DNA from 2 places in the Labrenzia sp. THAF187b genome. Region 2 is predicted to be linked to the other one. Evidence: riboswitches for the same ligand, from Rfam matches in the RefSeq annotation. Region 2 holds a riboswitch; the other holds the start of a gene.
What was found. A riboswitch is a leader RNA that binds a small molecule or an ion and turns the genes downstream of it on or off. The one in region 2 is predicted to bind S-adenosylmethionine.

Region 1: another riboswitch for S-adenosylmethionine. It lies ahead of FIV03_RS01000 (hypothetical protein); the one in region 2 lies ahead of FIV03_RS27415 (O-succinylhomoserine sulfhydrylase).

What each region holds. Positions count from the first base shown of each region.
Region 1 covers NZ_CP045344.1:212,159-223,784, forward strand. The annotation lists gene FIV03_RS00985 (ABC transporter permease) at 1-681, shown strand, start outside; gene FIV03_RS00990 (ABC transporter ATP-binding protein) at 678-1,427, shown strand; gene FIV03_RS00995 (YoaK family protein) at 1,470-2,159, opposite strand; SAM-I-IV-variant riboswitch at 2,257-2,381, shown strand; gene FIV03_RS01000 (hypothetical protein) at 2,423-2,722, shown strand; gene FIV03_RS01005 (acyl-CoA thioesterase) at 2,938-3,282, opposite strand; gene FIV03_RS01010 (hypothetical protein) at 3,548-3,769, opposite strand; gene FIV03_RS01015 (group III truncated hemoglobin) at 3,760-4,263, opposite strand; gene FIV03_RS01020 (Rrf2 family transcriptional regulator) at 4,361-4,792, shown strand; gene FIV03_RS01025 (Crp/Fnr family transcriptional regulator) at 4,849-5,538, opposite strand; gene FIV03_RS01030 (ChbG/HpnK family deacetylase) at 5,822-6,619, opposite strand; gene FIV03_RS01035 (glycosyltransferase family 39 protein) at 6,728-8,227, opposite strand; gene FIV03_RS01040 (glycosyltransferase family 2 protein) at 8,237-9,373, opposite strand; gene hisS (histidine--tRNA ligase) at 9,847-11,313, shown strand; gene FIV03_RS01050 (ATP phosphoribosyltransferase regulatory subunit) at 11,316-11,626, shown strand, end outside.
Region 2 covers NZ_CP045344.1:5,975,349-5,986,974, reverse strand. The annotation lists gene FIV03_RS27460 (alpha/beta family hydrolase) at 1-74, opposite strand, end outside; gene FIV03_RS27455 (sterol desaturase family protein) at 190-1,035, shown strand; gene FIV03_RS27450 (transporter substrate-binding domain-containing protein) at 1,067-1,948, opposite strand; gene FIV03_RS27445 (Lrp/AsnC family transcriptional regulator) at 2,130-2,579, opposite strand; gene FIV03_RS27440 (DUF1127 domain-containing protein) at 2,732-2,938, shown strand; tRNA gene FIV03_RS27435 (tRNA-Gly) at 2,979-3,052, opposite strand; gene FIV03_RS27430 (ion transporter) at 3,222-4,022, shown strand; gene FIV03_RS27425 (YigZ family protein) at 4,424-4,972, opposite strand; gene FIV03_RS27420 (2'-deoxycytidine 5'-triphosphate deaminase) at 4,979-6,115, opposite strand; SAM riboswitch at 6,254-6,333, shown strand; gene FIV03_RS27415 (O-succinylhomoserine sulfhydrylase) at 6,379-7,578, shown strand; gene FIV03_RS27410 (CDP-alcohol phosphatidyltransferase family protein) at 7,575-8,192, opposite strand; gene apaG (Co2+/Mg2+ efflux protein ApaG) at 8,403-8,804, shown strand; gene FIV03_RS27400 (hypothetical protein) at 8,818-9,222, opposite strand; gene FIV03_RS27395 (alpha/beta hydrolase) at 9,332-10,432, opposite strand; gene FIV03_RS27390 (tellurite resistance TerB family protein) at 10,451-10,864, opposite strand; gene FIV03_RS27385 (lysine--tRNA ligase) at 11,187-11,626, shown strand, end outside.

The DNA.
Region 1 (11,626 bases), 310 kb from region 2:
TCCGCAAACGGTGTCGCCAAGCGCTTCAAGATCGTCGGCCTGTTCCACAGCGGCATCACCACCAGCGACGAAGGGCTTGCCTATGCGCCGTTGAAAGCCGTGCAGATCCTTCTGGAAAAACCGGACGTCATCAATTCGATCGCAATCCACCTAAATTCCATCGCCGAAGCCAACGCGGTTGCCGCACGGGCCGAGCGGCAGCTCGGCTACAAGGCGGTTTCCTGGGAAGAGGCCAACGAGGGGCTGATGGAGGCCTTCTTCGTACGCAACGTGATCATGTACACGGTTGTCGGGGCCATTCTGGTGGTAGCCGGCTTCGGCATCTTCAACATCGTCTCGACGATCGTGCACGAAAAGGCGCGTGATATCGCGATCCTGAAGTCACTGGGATTTCCGGAAGTCGATATTCAGCAGATCTTCGTGCTTGAAGGGCTGGTGATCGGTATCCTGGGCGCTATTGCAGGTTCGGCGCTCGGCTTCGGACTGTCGAGCTATCTCGCGTCGGTCAAATTCGAATTTACCCAGGACGTGGAGATGACCCACCTGCCGATCTATTTTTCCGCCCTGCACTACATCATAGCCTGCCTGTTGGCGCTGTTTTCATCCGGGATCGCCGGCTACATTCCCGCCAGGAAAGCCGCCCGGCTCAATCCTGTCGACATTATCCGAGGGGCGACATGACCCCTTCCCCGGAAAAACAGACGGCTCCCGGCCACGTTCTGCTGGAAGCGAGCAACCTCACCCGCATCCTGCCGGCCATCGTGCCGGTGACACTGGTACAGGATGTCAGCTTTCAGGTTGGCGAGGCGGAGTTCGTTGCCATTACCGGTCCGTCCGGTTCCGGGAAATCGTCGCTTCTGTATCTGCTTGGCCTTCTGGACAGGCCGACGTCCGGCGAGGTCCGGATAGACGGCCTTCCCACCCATGCGCTGACATCTGCCGAAATGGCGCATCTTCGCCTGGAAAAACTCGGCTTCGTCTTCCAGTTTCATTTCCTGCTGCCGGAATTTACCGCGCTGGAAAACGTGATGATCCCGATGCAGCGGCTCGGCAAACGCAGTCCCAAGGCCCAACTCGACCATGCGACGGAGCTACTGGCGGCGCTGGGTCTGGAAGAGTTTCTTCACCGCCGCCCGGAGCAATTGTCCGGCGGGCAGCGACAGCGCGTCGCTGTCGCCCGGGCACTTGCCAATTCACCGCAGTTGATCCTTGCTGATGAACCGACCGGCAGTCTCGACAGTGTATCGACGGAACAGGTGTTCGAAAGTCTTCAGGCCATTGTGAAGACCGAAAGGACCACCGTTGTCGCCGTTACCCATGATATCGATCTCGCCGACAGAATGGACCGGCGTATCCATCTGGTCGACGGCCGCATCGATTACGACCGGCACCACCAAAGGGAAGAAGCACCCGGCTTGGGCGCATAATTTTCGGCCTGAGTAGCTGGGCCTGAGTAGCTGGCACCGGTTTCAGGCGACTTGAGGCTCCTGCACCGGCTGGACTATTGCCAGCAACATCAAAAGCGCAACAGGTATCGCAAGCGCCCAGAACCCCATGACGGTCATCAGGAAACTCGCCAGAAGACCTCCGGCCGCGAAAGCCAGCAGGACGAAGGCCTGGTGACGGATCCGGGAGCGGCTGTCGGGCCGCGTTTCGGGATGCGTGAAATAGTCGGCGATGCCGAGCACAAGCTTCAGCGTATTGCCGGTCATGATGGTCGTGGGAACATGCCTGTTGAGCAGGGTCAGCATGATGACGTTCTGCAACGACATGGCCACGGTCGAAAACCCGACAGCCGTCAGAGTGACGGCAGACAACGGTCCTCCGGCTGACGGATCTCCAAGACCGGCGACGAACATGAAGCCCGCCACCAGCAAAGCTTCGAGCGCGAACAGATGCCGGACGGCAATCCTGTTTTTGCGCACCAGTGCAGTGACCGAAACGAACCAGAAGAGGGTCGAACCGAAGAAAACCGCGAGCACGAAAACCTTCAGAGCCGCGTTTTGCCCCTGGTGAAACACCTCCGTGCACAAGACGACAAGCGTTCCGGTAATGAATGCCGTGAAGGTGTGAAACAGGCCGAGAATGCAGACCACATCGATGAAGCAGGCACAAAAGGCGAGCAGGATCGGCACCAACGGCCGACTGTGATGCAACATGGATCGGTCCAATTGTGGAGCTCCCGAGCTAGTCCTTTGAGGAAGATGTGCCATGCACTGGCGGACTTGCCAAGCCGGATTGGACATGGCATAAGCGCGCCATCATCAAGAGAAGGGCTGGCGCCCTCGCCAACCTGCCATTCCGGGCAAGGTGGTTTCCGCAACAGGGATGCGGCTGGTCAGACCCTCAACCGAGGCTTTCCGGCAACTAAGCGGTTAATTTGCATGCGCCAGTCCTCCTCGGGCAACCGATGGAGGATTTTTTGTCTCAGGACCCTTTTGCCGGACGTGCGGCAGATCTGATCGAGAACCATGTGGCGGCGAGCTCCAAGCTTGCCGGAACGGATATCTGGTGCCAGGCCGCTGAAGACTGCGTGCTGGCGCGGATCAAATCCCTACGCATCCTGGGTGGCCTACCGCGGCACAAGGCGCCGCTGAGCCAGACCGCCCGCACCGAGCGTTTGAAAACACTGCTTCAACTGTGGGCGAACGGCTGCACATGCGCTGTCGATGAAGACCTCTTTGCCGATATTCTCAACCGGCACGGACCCGTCAGGCACTGACGGGAGTACCCCCGTGTGGTGCACAACGTCTGCACTCTGCCAATTTCTTTGATACAGGCGTGCTGCAACAACTCGCCCCATCCTGAGGAAGGCCGAAGGCCCGTATCGAGTGATGGGCCGCTTGCTCATCAGAATGCCGCCCATCCTTCGAGACAGCGCTGACGCGCTTCCTCAGGATGAGTTTAGGGAAACCAAATCGGATGAGATCGCGACGCTCAGTCCCGCTTGGGGACCGGGCGCGGCTTGCCGCCGTCATCGACGGCCACCATGGTGAAGACCGCTTCGGTCACCTTTTCCCGGTGGCCGTAGCGATGGCGCAGGGCCCAGGATTCAAGCTTGATTTCCATCGACGAATTGCCGACACGAAGGACTTCGGCATAAACGCACAGCACGTCGCCCACATGGACAGGCCGGATGAATTTCATCTTGTCGACCGCGATGGTCACGACACGTCCCTCGGCCCGTTGACCGGCTGCGATTCCGCCTGCCAGGTCCATCTGCGACAACACCCAGCCCCCGAAAATATCTCCCGAGGCATTGGTATCGGCAGGCATTGCCATGGTGCGCAATGTCAGATCGCCTGTCGGCTTTTCGTCGTACACGCCTGAGCCCCTCCGCTGATTCTCGCAAGAAGACTAGGTCATCACCTGCAAGAATAGAAGTGGTTGATCGGAGAGCCTCAGGAGGAACTGCGGATCAAGTCCACCGTCAAAGGACAAACATCAGGATTGCCATGATCCACAACGGCATGGGGGCGGCGACCCAGATCAGCAGGATCGGCAGGCCGCGATGCATGAGGTTGGAGGTATTCATTTCGGTTGCTTTCTAGCTGAAGGCCTGGATTTCAAGGACTGTCATCGCCGAAAGGGCGACGATACCGGTGATGAAGGCCAGTTTCGCGCTGCCGATGAGTGTGCGGCCGGCAACATCCAGTTTCGGCAGCGGCATGCCGCGCGAATCCAGATACATGGACAGAAGCATCAGCGAAAAGACGGTGAACCAGACGAACACCAGCACTTCCGCTATCAGGACAATCGTTACCAGCATGATCCACTCCATTCAGAGGGTTGCGATGTCAGTTCGGCAGGCGGATTGGCTCCGGGAGTTCCGAAGGTGGCCAGCCACAGGCTCTGCGCGATGCGTTCGGCAATGGCCACAATCTCGTCTGCGAGGTCGGGCACGAACAATTCACGGATCACGGGCCGGAAGACACTGAGCCATTCGCCATAATCCGTGCTTACCAGCTCCTTCTGCTTCAGGTGAGCCGGCACGGGCTTGCCCTTGTAGGCGCCGTTCTTCATCAGGACGGATTGCCAGAAGGCTTCCATTTTCGGCAGATGCTCTTCCCACCGGCCAGCCAGACGGTGCTCGAAGATGCCTCCGAGCCGTGGATGCTGGCGAATGCAGCCATAGAAGGTATGCACCATCACATGGATCGCCTGTTCATCGACCTTCTCGTAACGGCGGAGCCGGTCGCCCTGGTCCGGCGTTTCGCGTCTCTTCAGCTTGTATCTGTTGGTACTGGAGTTAGGGGCTTCCATAGCCGCCTCCATAACATTCATTTAAGATGCATCTTTTAAATGGCACAGCAACCCGCTAAAATCAACATATAAGATGAATGTTTAAAGAGACCCTGCCATGCGCCTCAGTCAGGCCAGCGATTTTGCCTTGAGAATTCTGATGGCGACCGGCCAATCCGACGACCCGCAAACCGTCGACAAGCTTTCGCGGCAGCTTGGCCTTGCCAAATCACATGTCATGAAAATCGTCGCTCATCTTGCCAAGGGTGGCTATCTGGAGACGACGCGCGGGCGTGGCGGCGGGATACGGCTGGCGAAAACACCGGACATGATCCGGCTGGGGGATGTCGTGCGGCTGATCGAGCCGGACCTTGGCGTCGTCGCCTGCCTGAAGCCCGAGCCCACAGTCTGCGCCTTCCTGCCCCGGTGTGCCCTGAAAGGCGCAATGGCGCGAGCCTCGGAAGCCTTTCTGGAAAGCCTCAATACCGAAACGCTGGCATCCATTCTGGCCGGAACACAGATGGCACTGCCAGTCGAAACCAGCGCCTGAGGCAACCCCGGCTGCAACAAGGCAGACCGGGACCATCCGTTTCGAGCCTGGTTTTCCTAGAGCGTCGAAGCCTTTTCCAGGAAGTCCATCTGCTCCAGGCAGTAGTAGCCGGAAATCCGGCTGATGGTGCCTGCCCTCTTCCAGTCGTTGAGGACACGGCTGACGTTTTCGCGCGCGGCACCTGCCATGTTGGCGATATCAGCCTGGCTGAGCTTGTAGTGGATCAGCAACCGGCCATCGTCGAGCGGCTTGCCGAAGGTTTCCGCCAACTGCAGCAGGGTCTGGGCGACCCTTCCCGGCAAGGGCAGGAACGAGCGTGCCGCCAGCACATCATTGGCATGCCGCAGCCGCTTGCCGACGATCGACAGCATATGCCGGTAGACGGCCGGGTTCTCGTCGGCAAACCGCTGGAAGGCGGCCTTGTCGATGAAGGCAAGCTGGGCTTCCTTAAGGGAGATGACCGTTGCCGACCGCGGACGGCCATCAAGCAGGGCCAGTTCGCCGACAAGATCGCCAGGGCCGAGCACTGCAAGCAGCTGCTCGTCGCCTTCAACGGACAAAAGCGATACCTTGAGCGAGCCCTCCAGAACCGCGTAACAGCCGTTTCCGGGATCGCCATTTTCGAAGAGAATGGTGCCAGCCGATATTTTCATCGGCCTTGCAAGGCGCGACAGGCCGACAGCCAGTTCCGGGTCAAGCCCTTCAAGCGAAAAGCTATTTTTTAAAAAATCCTTGATTTCAGCCACACCTTACCCCTGCCAAAAGCGCTGCTGCCCGCGAAATTACAAGATCAAACGCCATCTTGTGATGCCCATCACGTGCATTCCAGCAAAATAACCCTATATCTAAGGACATGGAAGCGGGGCCGCCCCTCCCCTCTTCCGGACCTCCACGAAAAACGGCCCTGTACCCCGCAGGGCCGTTTTTTCGTTTCACCACTTCGTCATGCCCACTGGCCAATCCGAATTCGCAAGTCCGAACCAAATCACACAAAGCCTGACTGCCAGCACCTTAAGCGAAAGTTCGGCGTCAGTTCAGAAAAACGTCCTTCTTCTCCAGCGTCTGAAAGAACCTCTGGCTGGAAAGAACCTCAAACTGGCATTCGCGTATTGCAATCTTCCGGCGCGGCTCGTCGCGCCGCAGGCGATCGTCAGAACGGCCGGGAATAGCAGCCACGAAACTGAGATCGCTCATGCCGTCAAAATGGTTATGCAAAAGAGCGTGCAGCGCTTCCTGATCCTCGGTCTCCGGCAAGGGATCCGCCTTGGGAAGCAGCTTCAGGCCGTGCGCCTTGGCAAGCCGTGCCAGACGGACAGCCTTGAGACCTGATTGCACCGGCGAAATCAGCAGTGGCGGTTCGGGATAATCGGCATGCTCGATCGCCTTCAGAACGATCCGCGCAAGGGACGTGCGCTCCAACAGACCTTCACGCACCGCCACGAAATCCGGCTGACGTTTCATCAACACGCTGTAGCGGGCAAGCTGAGCCTGGGCTTCCTCCTGCAGAATCTGGTCCGGCAGAAGCCGCAGCAAGGCACGGCGCTGCAGTTGTTCGCGCGTGAACATCCGGTCGCCATAGATCTCCTGCATGCGAGCGCTGACCGGCGAAACACGGTCACCGCTGAAGGCCAAGGTCACCCCGAAGAGTGCCCGTTTGCCGACCTTCTCCGCGGTTTCCTGCAGCGGACGGAATTCGCGTGGCCACAGCTCGGTGGCAACCATGGCCCCGAGAGCACTCAGACGCCCCCGCTCCACAAGTTCACGCAATGCGCGATCGACCCCGAAGGCAAGGCCGTAGTCCAACGCTCCAAGTGTAATTCGCTTCATGAAATTCCGCAGGCGGACCGGACAATGTGAATATTAAGCCACATCCCTGCGTCATTCAGCCAAGCAAATCAAGTCGGATGTTGGGTGGAGCCGACATCTCCTGCCGGTTCAATTTGGGTCAACCGGCTCGAACACCGGGCCGATACGCCCCTCAATCTTGTAGACGACAAGCTTTTCCAGCGGCACATCTTTAACCTTGCGCGTCAGCTCGACAACTTCCTCGACGTTGGCAAAGGACTGTCGCAGGTCGCCTTCCCGGTTCCGGCGCTTTTCAGCAACATAGAGCCCCGGCCCGTCGAACAGCGACATGTCAGGCGCAGGCTGCATGACATAGCGGATACGCTCGGTCAGCTGGAACACCGGCAGGTCGTCTTTCATCAGGAAATCGAGCTGGCCGTTGAGGCCGTAGCTGGTCGTTGCCACGAAGCCGGCCCCTTCCCTTTCTGCCAGTTCCTTCACTTCCCGTCCGATCTCCGGCCAACCGCGCAACTGGAAGGTCGGGTCCTTGCGGGCAAAGGTACCCGTCAGCGGCCAGACTGCGTGCAGTTGCACCACGACGGCAACTGCAAGGCCAAGGACGACACCTGCTTGCGCCAGACGCTGCCACAGGGCTGGGCTGGCAGGCCGGCTGGTGACAAAGACCGCCGCCATCATGGCAAAAGCCGGAAAAAGCGGCGCCGGCCAGTTGGCCTGCACGCGCGAATGCAAGGAGTGATACCCGAGATAGAGCAGGAACGGCAAAACGGTCAGGAGCAGGAGAGACGCTGCGTTTTCCCGCGCCCGAAGCCCCTTGAAGAGCCTGGCGGCACCAGCAAAGGCCAAAACAGCGATCAGCGGGTTCATCAGCCCGACCAGCGCGCCCAGGAACTCTGGAATGTATCTTGCCGTGTACCCACCGGTTCCAGCCCGGCCGAACTGCTTGTAGAAGCTGACCCATTCGTGGACGTGGTTCCAGTAAAGCACCGGCGAAAAGCAGAGCAGCGCGATCAGTCCGCCGGCCCAGAGTTGCCAGCAGCGCCACCAGCGGCGAGCATCCGGCACCCAGATCAGCCACAGGACGATGCCCGCACCCAGAAACAGGACCGAATATTTGGCAAGCAGGCCGCAACCGGCCATCAGTCCGACCACAAACCACCAGTTGGCGTTTCTGGACGTTGACAGTTCTGTCAGCGCCCACAGGCTGAGGCCCCAGAACAGCACTGACGGTGCGTCGGGCGTTGCCAGAATGCCGCCGATGCCCACCAGCAGGCTGGCGTTGAGGAACAGGACGGACCAGGCCGCGGCAGTGCGTCCGAACAAAAGGGAGGCTGTGCGCCACAGCGCCAGGGAACCGATCACGCCTGAGGCGATGACAAGGGCGCGAACCGCGAAGACCGTGTCACCGAACAGTGCCTGACCGATACCGATCCACCAGCCGATCATCGGCGGATGGTCGTAATAGCTGAGCGCCGGCGAAAGCCCCCAGAGGCGGTAATAGGCTTCGTCCTCGACAAAATGCGAGTGGCTGGCGGCAAAGATTTTCAACGCCGTCAACAGGCCGACAATCAGGATCAGGCCTGCGGGCCGCAGGTAGAAAGGCAAGGGTCCGGTCTGAGCTTCAGCGGTCACAACAGGCCTTTACGACTTGCGCCAGGTCAGGGCGGAGCTTGCCGCGTAATTCCAGACAGCGCCCATGATCGCACCTGCCGTACCTGCGAACCACCAGTAGGATGGATCGGCGTAGATCAGGTTGGCGACACCGACGTTGGCCAGCACGCCGACCGAACAGACCGCGTAGAAGGTCAGGAGGCCGACCAGCGCCCTCATGCCGTTCAAGCGGCGGTCGCGATAGGTCAGCTGGTTGTTGAGAAAGAAGTTCGAAGTCATTGCAACGAAGGACGCCGCCGTCTGGGCGAGGTTGAATTCCATGTCGCTCAGCAGGAACACGCGAAGCGCCGCCAGATGGACGAAGAGACCGCTTGCCCCCACGAGGCCGAACATCAGGAAACGGACCGAAACGATGTTGCCGAAATATTTCGCGAGCAGCAGACCGAAATAGTCGAGCGTGACCAGCGTATCCAGCTTGCTTTCGCCGTGCTGGCGCTCGCGGAAGGTGAACGGCAGTTCCCTGATCTTCAAGGTACCAGCCGCACTGGAGACCAGGTCGAGCAGGATCTTGAAGCCCTGGGGCGAGAGCTTCGGGGCGAGAGCTTCGGCCTTGTCCCGGCGGATCATGAAGAACCCGCTCATTGGATCCTTCAAGGTGACGTTCAGCAGCTTCTGAGCGAGGCCGTTGGCGAGGTTGGAGCCCCAGGCGCGAAAGGACGACAGGCCTTCGCCAATGGTGCCGCCATCGACCTTGCGGCTTGCGACGACCAGGTCCGTCTCGTCTGCCTTCAGGGCGGCCAGCATCTTCGGCAGCATGGTCTCGTCGTGCTGCAGGTCCGCATCCATGACGGCGACAAAGGGGGCGGAGGACGCCAGGATGCCCTCTATACAGGCCCCCGACAGGCCCCGGCGGCCAATACGGCGGATGACCCGGACGCGGGCATCGGTCCGGGCAATCTCGCGGGCAACCTCGGTGGTTCCATCGGGCGAATTGTCGTCGACGACGATCGCTTCCCAGGCGATCCCGGCGAGCGCCTCGTCCAGGAGGCCGATCAGGATTGGAATGTTCGCAGCTTCGTTGAAACTCGGCAGGATGACACTGAGCTCAGCGGCCTTTGGCCCTCTCAGAGCCTCGGCCCCAACTTCGCCGGCATTCCCGTCCGCCATGCGCACCGCACTGTCCATACTGAGCCCTGTCCGCCGGTCCCGTGCCTTCCTTGCAGCACCGGGACGGCCCTTTTCACCCGATCCGCGCGGACCATAGCCCGGCAGAGATTAAATACAAGAAAAGACAATGGATGCCCGCACTGCCCGGCCGATTTACCGGCCCAATGTGCTTCACCTGTCTTTCGCAGCTGCACTTCCACTGTTCCTGAAGCGCCCTTTTACCGCGAACTGTGATGCAAACAAGGCACGGACTGCAGAATTGCTTCCCTGTCGCTGGTCCCGCACGACATTCATTGGTTCGCGGCCAGAACCGCCGGCTTTCCTCCAGCTGCGATCGAACGAACCGGCAGGATGCTGCACCGCCTTGCCCTTGCGCCTTGTTTCGTCTACGACAGCCGCAACATCAGACAGCCGGATGCGAGAGGTTTCCTTGGGCGCGTCCGGCCGGGAACTCGCCAGGATTCAAGACCTTTATGGCCAAAAAACCGAACAAGCTGAAAGCCCGCCTGCCGCGCGGCTTCGTTGACCGCTCTGCCGAGGACATCCGCGCCACCGACGAGATGCTGGCGAAGATCCGCGCTGTCTATGAGCGTTACGGTTTCGATCCCGTTGAAACCCCTGCCTTTGAATATACCGATTGCCTCGGCAAGTTCCTGCCGGACACCGACCGGCCCAATGCCGGCGTCTTTTCCGTACAGGACGAAGACGAGCAGTGGATGAGCCTGCGCTACGACCTGACCGCACCGCTGGCCCGCCATGTTTCGGAAAACATCAACGAGATCCAGCTGCCCTATCGCACCTACCGCGCCGGCTGGGTGTTCCGGAACGAAAAGCCCGGGCCGGGCCGCTTCCGCCAGTTCATGCAGTTTGACGCCGATACCGTCGGCGCACCCGGTGTCCAGGCGGATGCCGAAATGTGCATGATGATGTCCGACACGATGGAAGCGCTCGGCATCGCGCGCGGGCAGTATGTAATCCGCGTCAACAACCGAAAGGTCCTGGACGGCGTGCTGGAAAGCATCGGCCTAGGCGGTGAAGAGCACGAAGAGCGCCGGCTGACGGTGTTGCGCGCCATCGACAAGCTCGACAAGTTCGGGATTGAAGGCGTTCGTCTGCTGTTGGGCGACGGCCGCAAGGACGAGAGCGGCGACTTCACCAAGGGTGCAGAACTCGACCCGGCTGCCATCGACAGCATCGTTGCCTTCGTCTCCGGAACGGGCACGCTTGAGAATGAAGGCATCACCGAGCTCAACACCATGGCGGAAATCTTCTCGGCCTGTGGTTATGGCGAAGACCGGATCAAGATCGACCCGTCCGTCGTGCGCGGCCTGGAATATTACACCGGCACCGTTTTCGAAGCCGAACTCCTGTTCGACGTGACCAACGAGAAGGGCGAAGTCGTCCAGTTCGGGTCTGTCGGCGGTGGTGGCCGTTATGACGGGCTGGTCAAGCGCTTCACCGGACGTGACGTGCCCGCGACGGGCTTTTCCATCGGTGTTTCCCGCCTGATGACAGCACTGAAGAACCTCGGCAAACTCGGCACGTCCGACGTTGTCGCGCCGGTGCTGGTCACCGTGATGGACGGCGACGTTGCCGCGCTCGGACGCTACCAGAAGATGGTGCAGGACCTGCGCGAGGCCGGTATCCGCGCAGAGATGTACCAGGGAAACTGGAAGAAGTTCGGTAACCAGCTGAAATATGCCGACCGGCGTAACTGCCCGATCGCCATAATCCAGGGTTCTGACGAGCGGGAAGCCGGCGAAATCCAGGTCAAGGACCTGATCGAGGGCAAACGGCTTTCCGAAGAGATAACCGACAACATTACCTGGCGTGAAAGCCGTCCGGCGCAGGTCACCGTCAAGGAGACGGAACTCCTTGCGACCGTGCGCGGCATCCTGGACGGGCAGGCGGAAGACCGCCAGCGCCAGAACGAGGGCTGATCATGAGTGGGGCGGCACAGGTGACCGGACTGGCTCCGGAGAAGATCGAAACGGTTCTTGGCCTCTTCAAGGCCGCAGGCCATGACGAGGTCAGCCCGCCGATCCTGCAACCGGCGGACGTCTTCCTGGATCTCACCGGCGAGGACATCCGACGCCGGCTCTATCTGACCAGCGGTACCGACGGGCTTGATCTGTGCCTGCGCCCCGACTTCACCATTCCGGTTTGCCGTCATCACCTGGCGCAGGAAGCCGTCAAGCTTCCGGCCGCCTATTGCTACAACGGCCCGGTGTTCCGCCAGCGGCCGGATGGCCT
Region 2 (11,626 bases):
GCGCCAGCGCCATGGGCCAGCAGCAGGGTTGCCACAGGTGGCGTTTCGGGGCGGGTCCAGAGAAAGTCGGTCATGATGATGTGATCTGTCGCGGCGGCAAGGAATGATATCAGGAGTATTGTCGTATCGCCCTATCGTGCCATCGGGACCGTGGCAAGCAGCATTAGTCAGGACGTTTCAAAAGACCCCATGTTTGACCAGATCGACATCAACCAGGTTCGCATGGCCTGTTTCGGCGGCATCTTTCTGATAATGGCGCTGTTGGAGGCGGGCTTGCCACGGCGGCGCCTGAAGAGCAGCCGTTTGAAGCGCTGGCCGACCAACTGGGGCATTGTTCTGCTTGATGCCCTTCTGGTGCGGCTGATCTTCCCCATCGGCGGTGTCGGCCTTGCAATGCTGGCACAGGAAAACGGTTGGGGTCTCTTTGCATTGCTCGGCTGGTCAGGTGTTGTGGCCGGTCTGATCACCTTTGTCGTGCTCGATCTTGCGGTGTGGTTTCAGCATCTGGTGTCGCACAAGGTTCCCCTGTTCTGGCGCATTCACCGCATGCACCATGCAGATAGTGAGGTGGACGCAACAACCGCGCTCAGGTTCCACCCGATCGAAATTCTGCTGTCCTTCCTCTGGAAAGGGGTGGTCATCATCGCCCTCGGCGGTCCTGTTGAAGCCGTGCTGATCTTCGAGATCGTTCTCAACGGTTCTGCGGTTTTCAGCCACGCCAATGTCCGCTTGCCGCTTTGGCTGGACCGCCCCTTGCGGTTTCTGATCGTCACTCCGGACATGCACCGCATTCATCACTCGGTGCTACCGCACGAGACGGATTCCAACTACGGATTCTACCTTTCGGTCTGGGACCGTCTGTTCGGAACCTACGTGGAAGATCCCGAGCAGGGACAGGAAACGATGGAAATCGGGCTCGGCGCCGCGCTCACACCGCGTGCGCATTCGTTTCCCTTCAGCCTGGCGATCCCGTTCCTGAAAAATCCGGACCGCCAGAAGGAGGCGCGCGTCGAGGACGCGAAAGGCCAAAGCTGACCTGGTCCCTTGTCGGGAATGGCCGGAAAAGTCAGAAGAAGCTCATGGGAAAATAGCGCAGGTAAAGCTCGCGGTAGATGCCCTTCTGGTGCAGCTGGCGCAAGGCATAGGTGAGGGCCGCAGCCCGTTCCGGGTCGTCCTGACGCGTCGCAATAGCCATGCCTTCGTCAAAATAGCCCGGCTCCAGCCACGGGCCGCCGGCAAAGGCACAGCAGCCATCTGCAGCTTCGCTCGGCAGCCAGAACGACAGGTTCAGGCCATCGCCGAACAAAGCATCGGCCGACCCGCCCTTGACCGCCTCACGTGTCGCCTCTGCGGTTTCCAGACTGATGATCTCGGCATCGGGAAAGAAGCGCTTGGCAAACGCCTCGTAGCGGGACCCGGCTTCAACGGCTATCCGCTTGCCGGTGAGAGCCTGCTCGTTGAAATCGGACGCGTTGTACGCTCGAACCACAAACCGCGCCGGCAGCTTCAGATAGTCTTCTGTGAAGTTGAGGCGGCGCGTGGAGGGGAGGCTGCGCGACAGGCCGGAGATGATCGCGTCACCTTCTTCTTCGTCCAGTGCAGGCAGAAGAACCTCGAAGTCCTTGATGCGCAGGGCGCAGGAACTTCCCAGCTCCTGGCAGAGAGCCCGCGCGAGATCGACATTGAAGCCGGTAAGACGGCCATGCTGGTCACGAAAGACGAAGGGCGGATATCCGTCGGTCGCCAGAAACTGGATCTTGTCCGGAATGGCATTCGGCCGGTCGTGGACGGCTTTCGGATCCCAGAAATTGGGAACGCGGACCGAAGCCTCCTGGGCTGAAGCCGACAGGATGCCGAGCGCCAAAGTCCCGAGCGCCAAAGTGCCAAGCGTCAGCAGCCCGGCTGCAACGCGGCAGATAGTCTTGAGTGGTGGCAGTGAAGCAGGCACGCGGACGTCTCGTTCCATATCAGGTCATGGTCGGCAATACGCGCCGGGAATCGTGCAGACAGAATATCGCGAACCGGCAGCGCTTGTCAGCCCGCTCCGTCGAAGATGGCACGAGGCATTCCTGAAAACAAACGCGTGAACTCTGACAGGCACAGCGTCGGCTGAATTCCGCGAAGTGCGGTCAGGTTTCCGGTTCCGGATCATAGGAGCGCAGGACGACGATCGTGTCGAAACCCTTGATGTCGTCTTCATAGAAATGCGCTTCGGTGAAAGTTGCATAGGCTTCCATGGAAGAGCACTGCACGGTTAGTACCAGATCGGCCGGACCTGTGACGTGGTAGATCTTTTTCACTTCCCGAAGCTTCAGTAACTTCTGTCGCAACTTCGCCATACGCTCCGGCTGTCCACGCGACAGCATGAGCATCACGAGCAAGGTGACGGAAGCGCCAGTTGCCTCCGGTGACACGATGGCCACTTCCCGCTCGATTGCCCCGACTTCTCTCAGGCGTTGCACCCTGCGCAGGCAGGCGGCAGACGACAGGCCAACCTTCTCGGAAAGCTCCTTGCCGGTCTGGCGGGCATCGAGACTGAGGAGATGCAGCAGCTGATGATCGAAATCGTCCAGATCCATGATGAGAAGTCCTGTTCGGTACAATTGTGCGGAAGTTTATCAAAAAATCTGAATTTTCGCGAAACTATCGCTGAAGTTCGAGAATTTCGCGCACTGTCCGTCGAGGACTTTTTCTAAGCTTGCACCTGTCCCGTTGGAAAGGAGCAAAACAGATGACCGATCACCTTGTACCCCTGCACCTGGCACGCGTCCGTAGAGCCGGTCTCGGTGCTGCCGTCTTGCACTTTGCGCTGAAGTGCCTGCGCCGTCGGCGCGATATGGCCCACCTGGCGGATCTGCCCGACTACCTCCTGAAGGATGTTGGCCTCAGCCGTGCAGATGTCCGGACCCCCCCACAGGTCGGCGAAACGCTGCGCTGAAGAAAAGTCACTGAAAAATTCGGGAATTGGATTGGTTGTTTGGAGCGGGTGAGGGGAATCGAACCCCCGTCTTAAGCTTGGGAAGCTTCTGCTCTACCATTGAGCTACACCCGCCGAACCTGATGAGCTTTCTGCGCCGACTTGCCCGACCTGTCAAGCACGCTTCTCTGATGGGTAGATGCTTTTCCAAAGCGCTGCGATCTTGCGCTGCGACGCTGAAATCGCCATGTTCCGGCCCGGGCAGTGCGGTACGCACGAAAAGACATCAAACCGGGTCATATATATGCGAAATCAGGTCAGGGCGCTGGTCACCTCACGCAACTGGGAAGTCTGCATCATCGGCGTTATCGTTTTGAACGCGGTGACGCTCGGTCTGGAGACCAGTCCTGCTGTCATGGCAGAGGTAGGCAGTTTCCTCAGGCTGGTCGATCAGGTGATCCTGGGCATTTTCGTCGTTGAACTGGCTCTGCGGCTCTATGCCCATGGCCTGAAGTTCTTCAAGGACCCCTGGAGCCTCTTCGACTTCAGCATCGTTGCAATCTCGCTGATGCCGGCAACAGGCAACCTGTCCGTTCTGCGGTCGCTGCGAATCCTGAGGGCTCTGCGCCTCATTTCCGTCGTACCGTCCCTGCGCCGTGTTATCGGCGGGCTGGTGGCCGCCCTGCCGGGTATGGGCTCCATCGTCGTGCTGATGGCGCTGGTCTTTTACGTCTTCGCCGTCATGGCGACCAAGCTCTATGGCGAAGCCTTTCCGGAATGGTTCGGCAATCTCGGCGCATCGCTCTACACGCTGTTCCAGGTCATGACACTGGAAAGCTGGTCCATGGGCATCGTGCGTCCGGTCATGGATGTCTATCCCTATTCCTGGCTGTTCTTTGTCCCCTTCATCCTGTGCACGGCCTTCACGGTTCTGAACCTCTTCATCGGTATTATCGTCTCTGCCATGCAGGAGGAGCACGAGGCCGAAGCAGACGCCAACCGCCAGGCGATCCATGACGACACAGGCCTGATCCTGGAAGAGGTCAGGGCGCTTCGAGCAGAACTGAAAGAGCTGAAGGCGGAAGCCGGCAAGACGCGGACGTAAGACCTGCGACGCTTGATGCTGGTGATCATTCGGGTGACCTATCGGCGCGGTTTTGCTCTCCAGCAACGGGCAGGAGGGGGCGTGCATCCCGCATGGGTGAGGAGAGCCGTAGTCGGTCGGCTACTTGGCGAGTAGTGCAATTGCTTTGTCTAACAGATCCGGCTCTCAACTCCCGCTGATGCGACGTCGGCCCGGGATATCCAACCATCCGTTCGTCATTGCCGAACTTGATCCGGCAATCCAAGCCGTGATTTCGGTCGAACGGCACAAGGCTGTTTGGTGAGGAAACGGCATGGATCCCATGGTCTCGCCATGGGATGACGTAAGCGACTGTCGGCTATTTGAGGGGGGCAATCAGCCTCATTCGGAAAAGTTGGAAAGAACTTCCCGACTTGGAGACCTTATAGCTCTGCCAGAACCTCTTCGGGCCCTTCGACCGTCAGCGTCACTCCGTCTTCGGTGTAGTCGCGGGTCATCACCGTCAGGCCGAGGGTCTCGATCCGCCGTTCCAGTTCCGATCCGGAAGCAAAATCTGCGCGAACTGTTTTCGACAGTATCTTTCGAAACGGTATCAGGTCGGCGTTGTTGATCGCATCCTGCGCCGCGCCGGAATAGGCCCGGGCGAGGCCCCCACCGCCGAGTTTCGTTCCGCCGAAATAACGCACGATCAGAACAGCGCAGTTGATCAGTTCGGCGCCTTGCAGCACGCGCAATGTTGGCATGCCGGAGGTGCCAGCGGGTTCGCCGTCGTCCTTGCCGCTCTCCTCAATCCGGTCGTCCTCCAGAAGTCTCCGGTGCGCCGTGACGATGTGATTGGCTTTCTTGTGCTCCTTGCGCAGCTCTTCCATCCGCTGGTCGAACATGTCCACCGGCACCAGATGCGCCAGAAAGCGGGACTTCCGGTCTTCCAGAAATCCTTCAAACTCACGGGTGACGGTATTCAGGGCCATCGGCGGTCAGGCGGGTGCCTTGAAGTGCTTGGACAGCTTGAGTGCCTGGCCCTGATAGTTGGAGCCGATGCCTTCACCGTAGAGCGTCGCCGGGCGCTCCGCCATGTGCTCATAGACCAGACGGCCAATGGTCTGGCCATGTTCCACGATGAACGGGACATCATGCGAGCGGACTTCGAGAACCGCACGCGAGCCGACACCACCGGCGCTGGCGTGGCCAAAACCGGGGTCGAAGAAGCCAGCGTAATGGACGCGGAATTCGCCGACGAGCGGATCGAACGGCACCATTTCGGCGGCATAGTCCGGCGGCACATGCACCGCTTCCTGGCTGACCAGAATATAGAATGCATCCGGATCGAGGATCAGCTCCGCCCGTTGGCGGCGATAGATAGGCTCCCAGAAATCGAGGACGTCCTGCGCGCCGACGACATCCACATCGATCAGTCCGGAGTGTTGCTTGGCGCGATATCCGATCAGGCTGTCGGGTCCGGTCCCTTCCAGATCGATGGAGAGCTGCACACCATTGCCGATGCGCTCGTTGCCGCCGCTCATCAGCGTGTGGGCCTTGTGGACCTCTTCCAGTTCCGCATCGGGAATGAGCGATTGACCGCGCCGGAAGCGGATCTGGCTGAGGCGGGACCCGGACCGCACGAGGATCGGAAAGGTCAGCGGCGAGATTTCGGCATAAAGCGGACCGGTGTAGCCGGCCGGAATGGTGTCGAAGGCAAGACCGTTGTCTGTGATGACACGCGTGAAGACGTCCAGGCGACCGGTCGAGCTTTTCGGGTTGGCAGTTGCGGAAATGTCGGGAGCCAGGGCGAGGCTTTCCTGCAGCGGCACGATATAGACGCAGCCAGTTTCAAGGACGGCACCTTCGCTCAGGTCGACCGTGTGCAGTTTCATCTGCTCAAGCCGAGCCGCTACCTGGATGTCGGGGCCCGGCAGGAAGCTGGCACGCACCCGGTAGGCTTCCTTGCCCAGGCGCAGGTCGAGGCTGGCAGGCTGTATCTGACCGGTGACAGGCGGTGCGTCCGCTGAAATCTCTCCGGCGGCGAACATGGCCTGGATTACCCGTTCCGGCAGAATGCCGTTTGCTGTGAGAAGTGCGCTTCCGTTCAAGACCTGACCCGCTGTGACGTTCATGAAGATGTTCCGCATTATGCTGGTCTATGGTCATTAAAGGATCGGGCCGCCCGCGCCAACAGGCATTCTGGCAGAACGGGGCTTTTGAGGCGAACGTGCGCAAGACAATTGACCTGTGCCTGCTTTTCCCGTAGGACAGGCTCACTTCGTGGTGATTTGGGCCGGCCGGCTTGCAGCCACGTTAAACAAGTTGCTAAAAAGGCCGGAGGTGAGAACCCCGGTCTTGAGGCTGGGGTTTTTTGCGTTTGGAGCGAATGAAAGACATGACTGAGACCACCAAGACCGGAAACAAGAACTGGCGCCCTGCAACCACCCTGGTTCATGGCGGCACCATGCGGTCACCGTTTGGTGAGACCTCGGAGACCATCTACCTGACCCAGGGCTTCACCTACAGCGGTGCCGAAGCTGCCGAGGCCAGGTTCAATGGCGAGGATCCGGGTTATGTCTATTCCCGCTATGCCAACCCGACCGTCACCATGTTCGAGGACCGCATCAAGGCACTGGAAGGGGCTGAGGCTGCGCGGGCAACCGCCAGCGGCATGGCGGCCGTCAATCTGGCGCTGATGGCAGCGGTAAGGGCAGGCGATCACGTGATTGCCGCCAAGGCCCTGTTCGGCTCCTGCCGCTATATTTGCGAAACACTGCTGCCGCGCTTCGGCGTTGAAAGCACGCTGGTAGACGGAACGGACATCGAGCAGTGGAAGGCGGCTGTACGGCCGAACACCAAGGCCCTGTTCCTGGAAAGCCCGACCAACCCGACGCTGGAAGTCATCGACATCGAGGCCGTGGCACAGATCGCCAAGGAAGCCGGTGCCCGTCTGATCGTCGACAACGTGTTTGCGACCCCGCTTTATCAGTCGCCGTTTCAGCTCGGTGCCGACGTGGTCGTCTATTCGGCCACCAAGCACATCGATGGCCAGGGCCGGTGCCTCGGCGGTGTGATCCTGTCGGACGAGGAATGGATCAACGACGAGGTCATGCCCTTCATCAAGCATACCGGTCCGCACATGAGCCCCTTCAGTGCCTGGGTCCTGTTGAAGGGCCTGGAAACGCTACCGCTGCGCGTTGCGCGCCAGACGGAAACGGCGGGCAGGATTGCCGACTATCTGGCAAGCCAGTCCAAGGTCGCGCGGCTGATCTATCCGGGCCGGGACGACCACCCGCAGGCCGATGTCGCCAAACGCCAGATGAGCGGTGGGTCCACCATGTTGGCGATGGAAATCGAAGGCGGCAAGGAAGCGGCGTTCCGTTTCACAAACGCGCTGGAAATCGTCAAGATCTCCAATAACCTGGGCGACGCCAAGAGCCTGATCACCCATCCGGCGACGACCACGCACCAGTCGATCGGCGAGGAAGCCCGGGAGGAACTCGGCATCACCGATGGTATCCTGCGGCTTTCAATCGGTCTGGAGGATCCGCAGGATCTGCTGGAAGATATCGAGAAGGCACTCCAGGCGATCTAACGGCCTGTCTGCCGCAACGCCTTCACGCCAATGAGCACCCGGGCGCCGGCGGACACGAAGCATATCGCGGCAAAACCGTAGGCAAGCGCAGGAAACCAGGCGGGAACCAGGGCCATCAGCAGGAATAGCGCGATGGTCTCGGTGCCTTCGGCCAGCCCGCCTATGTAATAGAGCGATTTGGAGCCCTGAGCGTCGGTGGTCAGCTTGTTCTTCTCCGCCATGATGGCAAAGGCCAGAAAGGCCGATCCGTTGGCGTAGAAGCTGGCAAGAAGTGCCACCGCCGGCAACGCGTTGCTGGCCGGGTCCTGTATGGCAAAGGCCAGAGGGATTGCGCTGTAGAAGAAGAAATCCAGTGTGATGTCGAGGTAGCCGCCAAGATCCGTCTTGGCCGTTGCCCGGGCCAATGCGCCATCGAGACCGTCTGCAAATCGGTTGACCACGATCAGGAACAAGCCGATCAGGGTATGACCCGTTGCGATAGCGATGGCTGCCCCCATGCCGGCAGCAAAGCCCGCCAAGGTCACGCTGTTGGCAGTAAGCCCCGTGCCGGCAAGGATCAGGCCCAACCGGTTCAGCGGCGGATCGATCAGCGGGCGCAGGTGGGCATCGAACATGTAGAGATCACTGTTTTGGGTCTGACAGATGGTGTTCTTGCAAAATCCGGCCTCAAATCTCAAGCAATTCCGGCCTCATATGTCACAACCCTCTTTCACGCTTGCGTCATTCGCCCTATAAGCCCCTCCTGAACGAGCGGGCACCACCCGTGGAAGTCGCTTCGGACCGGTCTATTTCAAGGTTCGCAGTTCTGAAATTAAGGAAAAGCCGTGTCTGGCAGTTACACCGCCATCACCCAAGGGATCGAAGTCTCCGTCGAGCCGTTTTATCTGGACGATGAATCGCGTCCGGAAGAGAGCGAGTATATCTGGGCGTATATGGTCGAGATCCACAACGGTGGCAGCGAACCGGTGCAGCTGAAGACGCGTTACTGGCAGATAACCGATGCCAGGGGGCGCCAGGAAGAAGTCAGCGGCGAGGGCGTAGTCGGTGAACAGCCGGTGATAGAGCCCGGCGAGACCTATGAATATTCGTCGCACTGCCCGCTTTCGACCGACAGCGGCATCATGGCCGGGTCCTACTCGATGGAACGTCCGGACGGCTCCATGTTCGACGTCGTCATTCCGGCGTTTTCACTCGATCTGCCGGATGCGATCCACAGCCTGAATTGAGGCTATCAACCGATCAGATACTGAGAAGTCCGCCGACAAAGCCGATCAGCAGCCACAAGATCCACTTGCGGCGGTTGAAGGCCGTCAGCAACGTGACCGCGAGTATTCCGAAGATCAGATAGAGGATATGGCCGGCAAAGCCGGTGCCGAGCACCCATGCGAAAAGATCCGGATCCCGGTTCTTTGCCAGATGGAAATGGTCTTCGGCAAACATCACCAGCGCGTCAGCTGCAAGGCCGCAGATGAAACCTGCAAAGGCAATCATCATTCGCGTGCCCCAGTTCGCCTGCTTTGGAGCGGTGCGAACCTGCACGTACCGGACAGCATAAGGCATGGGGCGCTGTACGCGCAGCCTCTGGCGGCGCCGCCTCAGTGGATAGCGCACACTTGTCCGCTCTCCGATTGCCTGATTGCTCATGTCCCCGTCTCCGCACTGAAGGACCTACAGGTCCCGGCAGCCCACAAGCGTGCTGTCCCCGCACCGGTGATAAGGTGCGGCGGATTGAAGGACCGAAAACAAAAAGGGTTCAATTTGAACGATCTGGTGAAGTTGAAAGGGTGTTTGCTGTTGAGGCCTGTTCCTTGATCCAGATTGTCATGGTGTCCAGCGCGCCCGGTGCGTAGGCACGGCGCCCCAGGACCATGAACAAGGCCTTTGACCAGGATGGCATTTGCCCCTCGAGCTGGTAGTTGAAGGCTTCCGCCCGCAGCAGCGCATGGGTTGCTTCCGGGACGATCACGAAGCGGTTGGCGGGATTGTTGTCCGTCAGGATCTTTCGATAGATGCCGGAATTGAAACGAGGATCGACATTGAGGTCCTCTGCTCCGTGCAGTGTCAGAACGGGCGAGGAGATACGGACAAGGGAGGCGGTCGAGTCGGAAGCCGCATTCCGGCGCGCAAATGTGAAGCGATCTTCCGACATCGGAACCCTGTCCATGCCGCTGTCGAGATAGTCCTGATAGGAAAAATCCCTGTCTAGAAACTTTTGTCCGTCTTTTGCGTCCTGCGCGAGGGCCTTGTCGATCGTCTTGCTGTCCGCACCTGCAAGCTCCAGCCTGCGCCGAGTATAATACACAGCCTGCCGCAGCCAATTGACGGCTCCGCCGACAATCACGAAGAAATCGCCCTGCGCTGGCTCTTCCGCCAGAATGGGCAAAACCCACCCCGCCTGGGAAAAGCCGAGAAATCCGGCTGGAGACGTCTTCAATTCGGGCTGTTCTTTTGCGGTCGCAAGGGCCGTTGCCGCAAGGCGGGCTCGCTCTTCCATGGAAAAGGACAGCCAGTCGCCCTGGCTTTCGCCGACGCCCGGCTTGTCCCAGGAATAGACGGCAAGACCACTGTCCAGAAGACGGCTGATGAGAGGCATGTACCCACCGCCGGAATAGCGGTCGGCGGGCCCGTCCCCGTGAACGATCAGGACCAGAGGCGGGTTTGCGGGTCGAGGATCTTGCAGGCGGGGCAGATGCAACGTTCCGGCGACGGAATATCCGTCGAAGGAAAAGGCTATCGGCCGGGTTTCGTATTCAGAAAGATCGAAATCCTGAAGGCCCTGGAAAATCAGGAAAACACCTGCCAGGACGGTAATCGATACCGCCCCGGCCCAGGCGAGGGCCTTCGTTGCTTTCAAATACCTGCTCCGAGAGGATCAGATGGTCCGGTGACGGGCAATCGCACCGCGCTCGATTGCGGCAACGGTGAGTTTGTCGAGTTTGAAGCGGTCGCGCAGAAGCTGAAGGATGCGCAATTCTTCCTTCTCGACGTGGAGATCGGCAGCCGCGACTTCAACCCCAAGCGCATATGCGGTGTCGTAAAGCCTTGCCGGCAGGACGTCGCCAACCAGCTCCAGCACCAGCTGCAAGCCGTTGTCTTCCTGCAGGATGTCGCCGCAGCGCTGGGCTGCCGGGATGATCCGGTTGCCGTCATAGCCATTGAAAACGGGCAGCATCTTGATCATGTCGCCGATGGTGGCCAGTTCGTTGTCGGTCATCTGGTTGTCCGACGCCGAGACGATAACCATCACGTAGATAAGGGCTTCCTGTACGCTGATCGGCTCGTTCATAGACACTATTCATTCTCCCGTAGCGCCAAAAGACGGAAAATTTCTTCTTGATCGTGCGCCCGATGTAACGGGTTGGAAGACAAGCTTCAAGTCACCGCTACGAGACAATCGATTGACCGGAGTTAACCGCTTTTTTCCGGCGCGATATCTCCGCGGGCGGAAAGAGTTCGCAAAGCCCGAGATTTCGGTCAACTTAGCTGTGTTCATGTGATTGCACATAGAGGCGCGTTGATCTAGTGTCGCGCCGCAGCAACCGGCCGAAAAGTCAAAAAACCGACCCGGTTGCATTCCATCCATTCTCATGAACAGAACGACTTGAAAAATGACCGATCAATCCCTGCCTCCGCTTGACCTTTCGCAAGAGTTTGTCGAGGCGGCCACGAAATCGAAAGCGTGGCCGTTCGAAGAAGCGCGAAAACTGGTCAAACGGATCGAGAAACGGGGAACGGACAAACCGGTTCTGTTCGAAACGGGCTATGGCCCGTCCGGCCTGCCGCACATCGGCACCTTCGGCGAAGTTCTGCGCACCACCATGGTGCGCACGGCGTTTCGGCTGCTGACCGAAGACAAGATTCCGACGCGGCTGCTGTGCTTCTCCGACGACATGGACGGCATGCGCAAGATCCCGGAAAACGTGCCGGACCGCGCAGCGCTTGAGCCATATCTGCAGATGCCTCTGACGGCGGTGCCGAACCCCTTCGGCGGCGACTATGAAAGCTTTGCCGAGCACAACAACGCCATGCTGCGCCGGTTCCTGGATAC